DNA from 3 places in the Viridibacillus sp. FSL R5-0888 genome. Region 2 is predicted to be linked to each of the others. Evidence: riboswitches for the same ligand, from Rfam matches in the RefSeq annotation. Region 2 holds a riboswitch; each other region holds the start of a gene.
The links. A riboswitch is a leader RNA that binds a small molecule or an ion and turns the genes downstream of it on or off. The one in region 2 is predicted to bind thiamine pyrophosphate.
Positions count from the first base shown of each region.

Region 1 (2,272 bases), 350 kb from region 2:
TTGGTACATCACTTGCTCAAATGCAGATGGAAGTCCAATTTGCAAAATCTTACCGATATATTCTTTTGATAATGACACGTAGTATTGAAATTTAATACGTACCTCTAGTGCTTGGTACAATAGCCAGAAGAATACTAGTAGAGCCAAAACACGACTGACGACTGATGAAATTGCCGCACCTTGCACCCCTAGTTCAGGGAAGCCAAATTTACCGAAGATCAAAACATAGTTCCCTATTACATGAAAAATATTCATTCCAAGTGATACATACATAGTCTGTTTCGTCCAACCATGCACACGAATGATCGCTGCTAACGAGTTGATGATTGCTTGTAGGAAAATAGCTCCCCCAACAATGAATAAATATTTACTAGCATACTCAAGCACATCACCTTGTAAATTCATTGCAATCATAATATTTTTCGAGAAAATCACGAAAGCGACGCTCATTATTAAACCAATAACTAAATTCAAGGAAACGGCTAGTGCTGAAATTTTGGCTGCTTCCAAATAACGCTTAGACCCTAAATATTGAGCAACAACAATCGATGCCCCGTTTCCTATTACTTCTAAAACTAAAATTGCTATATGAATATATTGATTGGCTGCTCCTACTCCTGATACTGCATCATCAGACAATGCGCTCAGCATAAATGTATCAGCAAGCCCCATCAACATAAATAAAAATACTTCTAAAAAAATCGGCCAAGTTAAATGAAATAAATTTAATTTCACTTCAGGCCCTTTCACTGTTGCCGTTGTGCCCATCTAAACACCTTGCTTCCCACTATAAAATTCAGATAATTTGTATCTTAACATAGAAATCAGCTCATATCTATGGCTTAATGCCATTTATTACAATCTATTTACTTTGCTTAATTACACCTTGCTAATTCCATTATTTATGTTATATTGATGTTGAAAACTAAATCGCTTTTTAACCACTAGGGGAGTCATATAATTGGCTGAGACGCAGAGTGTTGCGGACCCTTGGAACCTGATCTGGCTCATACCAGCGGAGGGAAGTGGCGCTATCAGTCTATTTTGTTTTATTGAAAATGATTGCTCGCCGCCTACTGACACAGATCAGGGGCGGCTTTTTGTTTTCAAAAACAAATGAATTTGGGGTGCATAAAGATGACATTTTGTGAAGAAGTAAGACAAGAGTGTAATGATTTATGGGAAGGTAGCTTTCAACATCCGTTTGTAAAATCATTAGCAGCAGGTACTTTACCACTCGACATTTTCCAATATTACGTACAACAAGATGCTTATTATTTAACCCACTTTGCAAAGGTGCAAGCACTAGGAGCAGTAAAGGCAAATGATTTACATACTACACAACGTTTTGCCAAACATGCTGAATCAACATGTATTGCTGAATTGTCACTTCATGAGCAATTTTTTACTATGTTAGAAATTACAGATGAAGAGCTTGCTGCATTTGAGCCCGCACCGACAGCATATGAATATGTATCTCATATGTATCGCGCTACAAACAATGGTGATTTAGCTGATACTCTCGCTGCAATACTTCCTTGCTACTGGCTTTACTATGAAATTGGCGAACGCCTAAAAGATTCAAAACCTAATCACCCTATTTATGATAAATGGATTCAAACATATGGCTCTGAGTGGTTCGGAGAATTAGTAGAAGAACAAATTAATCGCATGAATGACCTTGCCAAAGACTTACCCCCTGCACGTATTCAACAACTAAAAGAACATTTCCGTAAAAGTAGTTATTATGAATGGCATTTCTGGGAAATGGCTTGGACGAAACAACAATGGACAATTGGACATTACGAAAAGGAGCTGACTAAATAATGGGTCAACAACCTTTTCTTGAAAAGTTACGTGTCGAAAAACCGCTAGTCCATAATATTGCCAATATCGTTGTTTCCAATTTCCAAGCTAATGGTCTCCTCGCACTAGGTGCTTCTCCTATGATGGCGGAGGGAATCGAGGAAGTAGCTGAAATGGCTGCTCTTGCAGACTGTACAGTTCTTAACATCGGTACACTTGATCAAGGAACTGTTTTATCCATCATTGAGGCAGGTAAAAGTGCCAATAAAAAAGGTATTCCTGTTGTTCTTGACCCAGTTGGCGTAGGTGCTAGTGTGTTTCGTAAGAAATCCGTGACAACCATTTTAAAGGAAGTTCAAGTTACGGCTATCCGCTGTAATGTAGGTGAACTTGCTACACTCGGTAATATCGAATGGCAATCAAGGGGAGCTGATGCTGGTGAAGGTCAAATAGATGTACAACTAAC
Region 1 is NZ_JBBPAU010000001.1:202,317-204,588, reverse strand. It holds gene MKY02_RS01095 (MATE family efflux transporter) at 1-768, opposite strand, end outside; TPP riboswitch at 937-1,041, shown strand; gene tenA (thiaminase II) at 1,138-1,827, shown strand; gene thiM (hydroxyethylthiazole kinase) at 1,827-2,272, shown strand, end outside.
Region 1: it holds a riboswitch for thiamine pyrophosphate, as region 2 does, so the genes downstream of both, tenA (thiaminase II) here and thiT (energy-coupled thiamine transporter ThiT) in region 2, are expected to answer to the same signal.

Region 2 (2,272 bases):
CAGCATAAAATCGAGTATCAGCAGATCCATGTTGTCCAAATAGCATGTCCTGTTTGTCGCAAACTGTTGTCATTGTTTTTATTAATGATAAAACAAATGGATCATCAGCATCTGTTTTAACTGCAGGAGCAATACTGTGAATAATTATTTCAGCTGATATTTTTTCATCATCGAGAATTTTTTGAATTTCATTTAGAATATCTTCTGCTGATTGTCCTCGGACGTATCGAATATAATAGCGTACATTGCACTGATCTGGGACGACATTAAAACGTTCACCTGCTTGTATTGTTGCCAAATTAATTGATGGAGAATCATAAAATACATTACGAGCATTTGTTATTGGTGATTCTAACAGTTTGAGTGGAATTGCAGGGCTTGTAAAACGGCATTTAACCCCTCCCAAGGAAGACTACCATGTGATGCTTTACCTTTAAATTGAAGTTCGAATTGAAGAATGCCTTTTGCTTGTAAACCAATCTGCATTTGTGTAGGTACACCACAAATTGGCCATTGTAGCCATTACGAGCAAGCGTACCAGAGGTATTTTCACCGCCAATTTCTTCGTCTGTCACCAGATGAAGTTGAAGGCGTCTAGGCAGCTTGTCAGCTGATTAGATAACTCTACAAAGCTGAACATCATCGCCGCAACTCCGGCTTTCATTTCAGCAGCTCCACGTCCGTATAAAAGATCACCATCTACAAAGGGGGTATATTGTTCAATTGCTGCTGGGACGACATCAACATGGCCGTTCCAGATAAGACAATCTGCACCTTGTCCAATTTCAGCTGTTAAAATATCAAATCCATTATTTTGATGTAGGTTAACATCTATACCTTGTTTCTCAAGCCAATTAGCACAAAATTGTAATGCTTCATTTGCGCCAGTAGGAGTATCACTTTTATATATGATTAGCTTTTTAAGTAAACTAATCATCTAATTGTAATCACTTCAATTAAATTCCATTTTGTTTATTATATACGTTTTGAAAGAAATCTCTCATTCATTTCAGAGTAATCTATTGAAATAAAAGAATTGTTTGAGTACAATAGGGGTGTTCTACAATTACAATTAAATGATGTATTTACCACAAGGGGAGCCGAAATGGTCGGCTGAGAGTGAACCCAAAGTTCTAACCCTTTGAACCTGTAAGTTAATGCTTGCGTAGGAATGTGGATAGAAACCGACATATAACCGATGTCAGGACCTGTCCTGATGTCGTTTTTTTGTTGCCAAAAGTTTTACTATCTAGAGCCCATTTACAAATGGGATACGTTTAGGTCTTGTGTGTTCTACATCAGAACTACGGGAGGATATTTATTTTGAACAAAAAGAGATTGTTGTTTTTAATCGAGATTGCAATTTTTTCTGCAATCGGCTTAATTTTGGATCAGTTATCATTTAAGCTATGGGCTCAAGGTGGTTCTATTAGTCTTGTTATGGTACCAATTGTATTAATGGCATTCCGATGGGGTGTATCGGGTGGTTTAATTACCGGGTTTTTAATTGGTTTATTGCAAGTGGCGATGGGTGCTTCAATTTTCACACCTGTTCAGGGATTTATCGATTACTTTATAGCATTTACTGTAGTCGGTCTAGCTGGTGTTGTGAGACATCTAGTTTTTGCAGCGAGTAAGCAATTAAACAAAAAAGCAATGACTTTGTATATTGTGCTCGGTACAACTCTAGGTGGTTTATTGAGGTATATTGCTCATACTACAGCAGGGATTGTCTTCTTTAGCGAATATGCAGGTGACCAAAATGTTTATTTGTATTCTATAATTTATAATGGTACGTATATGTTGCCAGCTACTATACTAACAGCGGTTGTAGCTGTACTTTTATTTACTTCAGCACCGCGATTATTACAACAAAAAAATTAAAAAAAAAGAGGATTCCTTATAGATGGAGTCCTCTTTTAGTACTTTCAGTTATGTAATTTCATATGTTAAACATAAGAACTAAATAAAATTATTCTAAATATATAGACATTTGAAATAGCTATATACGCGATTTTCATGTTCTTCATTTTGCGAAAAAAGTGTTATAGTAGAGAGTAGACATATGAGAAGAAGGGATCGTATAAAATGATAGCTATAACTCAAGAGGATATTGCAGGATTGAAAAAAGCTGGACGTGTGATGGCCCAAATCCGTGAAGCGATGAAGGCAGCAACAAAACCAGGAATTACAACTAAAGAATTAGATGAAATTGGTGGCCGTTTATTTGAAGAAAATGGAGCCGTTTCAGGACCTAAAAGTGAATATGATT
Region 2 is NZ_JBBPAU010000001.1:550,464-552,735, forward strand. It holds gene MKY02_RS02675 (M20/M25/M40 family metallo-hydrolase) at 1-406, opposite strand, end outside; gene MKY02_RS02680 (peptidase dimerization domain-containing protein) at 352-486, opposite strand; gene MKY02_RS02685 (M20/M25/M40 family metallo-hydrolase) at 572-937, opposite strand; TPP riboswitch at 1,084-1,189, shown strand; gene thiT (energy-coupled thiamine transporter ThiT) at 1,324-1,884, shown strand; gene map (type I methionyl aminopeptidase) at 2,089-2,272, shown strand, end outside.

Region 3 (2,272 bases), 3.2 Mb from region 2:
GTCCTAATATTGCTAACTGAGTTGTTGATAAAATATCGGTTGAAAAAGTAGGAATTGCTTTAATCGCTTCTGAAAAAATAGCTGTAGGTGCAGGTAATAACCAACCCGGTACTTCTTTTAATTGAACAATCAATTCCCAACTACATAAAATGAAAAGGAGCAAAAAAATCGCTCCTCCTTTTTCACGTATCCATTTCATTATCTGTATTTCTCCGTTAATGTACCTAGTTCGATACCAGATGGTTGGTAAAGCATTTTCACTTGAGTGATGACGTTAACGCTACCTAGTTCAATCATCTTTTCATTCATCACACGAATGATGTCTAGCAGTTCAGAAAGTTCACCTTCCATTGTTGTTTCAAGCGGATGCACTTCATAGTTCACACCAGCATCGTCGATAATTTTGATAGCTGCATCTACAAAAGGAATAACATCCTCGTATGTTTTTGTTTTTGGAATGATTTGTACACTGATTAATGAGTTAGCCATTTATTTCTCCTCCTTATTGTGGTAAAAATTCGTTTGTGAACGCATTTTCAGGTTCGAATTTACCTTCTAATACGTTATTTTCACTCATCCAATTTGCATAGTTTTCCCAAACTTCAAGTTTCTGCTCTCCCCATTGTTTTGCATCATCTTGATATTTGTCAGCTAGCCATTGTTGGCTTTTCTTAACTAACTCTGCATCTAATTCTGGGGCAGCTTTTAGTAAAATATCTGCAGCAGTTTCTGGATCTTTTATAGCGAATTCATATCCTTGTGAAGTTGCTTTAGTAAATGCCTTCACTGTATCTGGATTACTTTGGATCATTTTTTCGTTAGTTGTAAGAACTGGAGTATAGTAATCTAGTTTGTCACTATAGTCTGTTAAATAGAGCATATTTATTTTTTCTCCACGCAGTTCCGCTTCGACACCTGTCCATGCATAGTAAATCCATGCAAAATCTACATCTTTTTTGACCATTGTAAAGAAGTCTGCATCTCCAGCGTTGATAATGTCTAGCTTCTTACTATCTGCATTCTCGATTTTCATAAGAGAATCAAGTACAGCTTTTTCGATTGGAGAACCCCAACCACCATAAGTCTTACCTTCGAAATCTTTTGGTGATCTAATATTTTTATCTATTGGGGAAGCAAAGCCCGATGTATTGTGTTGAATAATAGCTGCAATTGAGACTAGTGGAACTCCTTGGACTCTTGCTTGCGTAATCGATTCTTGCGCTGTAATACCGAATTCGGCTTTTCCTGAAGCGACTAGTTGATCTGCTCCTGTTTCACCTGGTTGAATGATTTCTACATCCAAGCCTTGATCTTTAAAAAAACCTTTTTCTTTTGCTACATACAAACCAGAATGATTTGTATTTGGTGTCCAATCTAAAACGACAGTTACTTTTGTTAATTCGTTTTTTGAGTCGTTGTCACTTCCTTTTGACTCATTTGATTGGCAACCTACTAAAGCGAATAATGCTACAAGGAGCAGCATACATTTTTTCATTTCCCTTGCCTCCATCTATATTATTTTGACAAGTTCCATGCAAAAAGAAAAACGCCCGGAACTATTCCGGACGTTAACATACACTCTAAAATTCAATGATACTCGAGATTTTAGCTGATGTTCCCTCCGCTGGTGTTAACCAGATCAGGTTCTAAGGGTCAGCATCTATCGGATACATTCTCAGCTGGCAACACCAGCCCCCCCACATTCTTGCACATATGAACTTTTCTCATCTATTATATCAAAAAAACAAAAGATTCCAATATTTATTTGGAAACGATTGTTTTTGGGTTTTGGAATTTGGTGGTTTCTCTTGGGATTGTTGTGTGTAGTTGGTGGTTTGTTGCTCTGTCTTGGGCGTTTATTGCGCTAACTCTGATGTTTGTTGCACTAACTCTGGTGTTTGTTGCGCTAACTCCAGTGTTTGTTATTTAGCAGAATATTCACGTCCTAAGTACTCTCTAATTGCTAACTACAATTTTATTAATAGATTATTTCGTTGGCAAATCTGCACCGAAAATCGAAACAGTTTGGCGATCTGGAACGAATCCATGTCCATTCCATTTTAATATTGTTTCTACATAACCCAAACCATCTGCATGGTATCTACCTGCGATTTTTTGGTACGCCAAAAATTCATAGTTGCCGTCCCTTGCGTAATCTATAGGATAGAATCCGCTAATTGGATCGACCCACCCTTGTATCGGTTCTTTAAGTGTACCGTCTGTATTATAAATTTCAGATAAGTATACTTTTCCTTTATATGTTAAATCTAAG
Region 3 is NZ_JBBPAU010000001.1:3,748,403-3,750,674, forward strand. It holds gene MKY02_RS18700 (ABC transporter permease) at 1-199, opposite strand, end outside; gene MKY02_RS18705 (thiamine-binding protein) at 199-489, opposite strand; gene MKY02_RS18710 (ABC transporter substrate-binding protein) at 503-1,495, opposite strand; TPP riboswitch at 1,600-1,709, opposite strand; gene MKY02_RS18715 (hypothetical protein) at 1,987-2,272, opposite strand, start outside.
Region 3: it holds a riboswitch for thiamine pyrophosphate, as region 2 does, so the genes downstream of both, MKY02_RS18710 (ABC transporter substrate-binding protein) here and thiT (energy-coupled thiamine transporter ThiT) in region 2, are expected to answer to the same signal.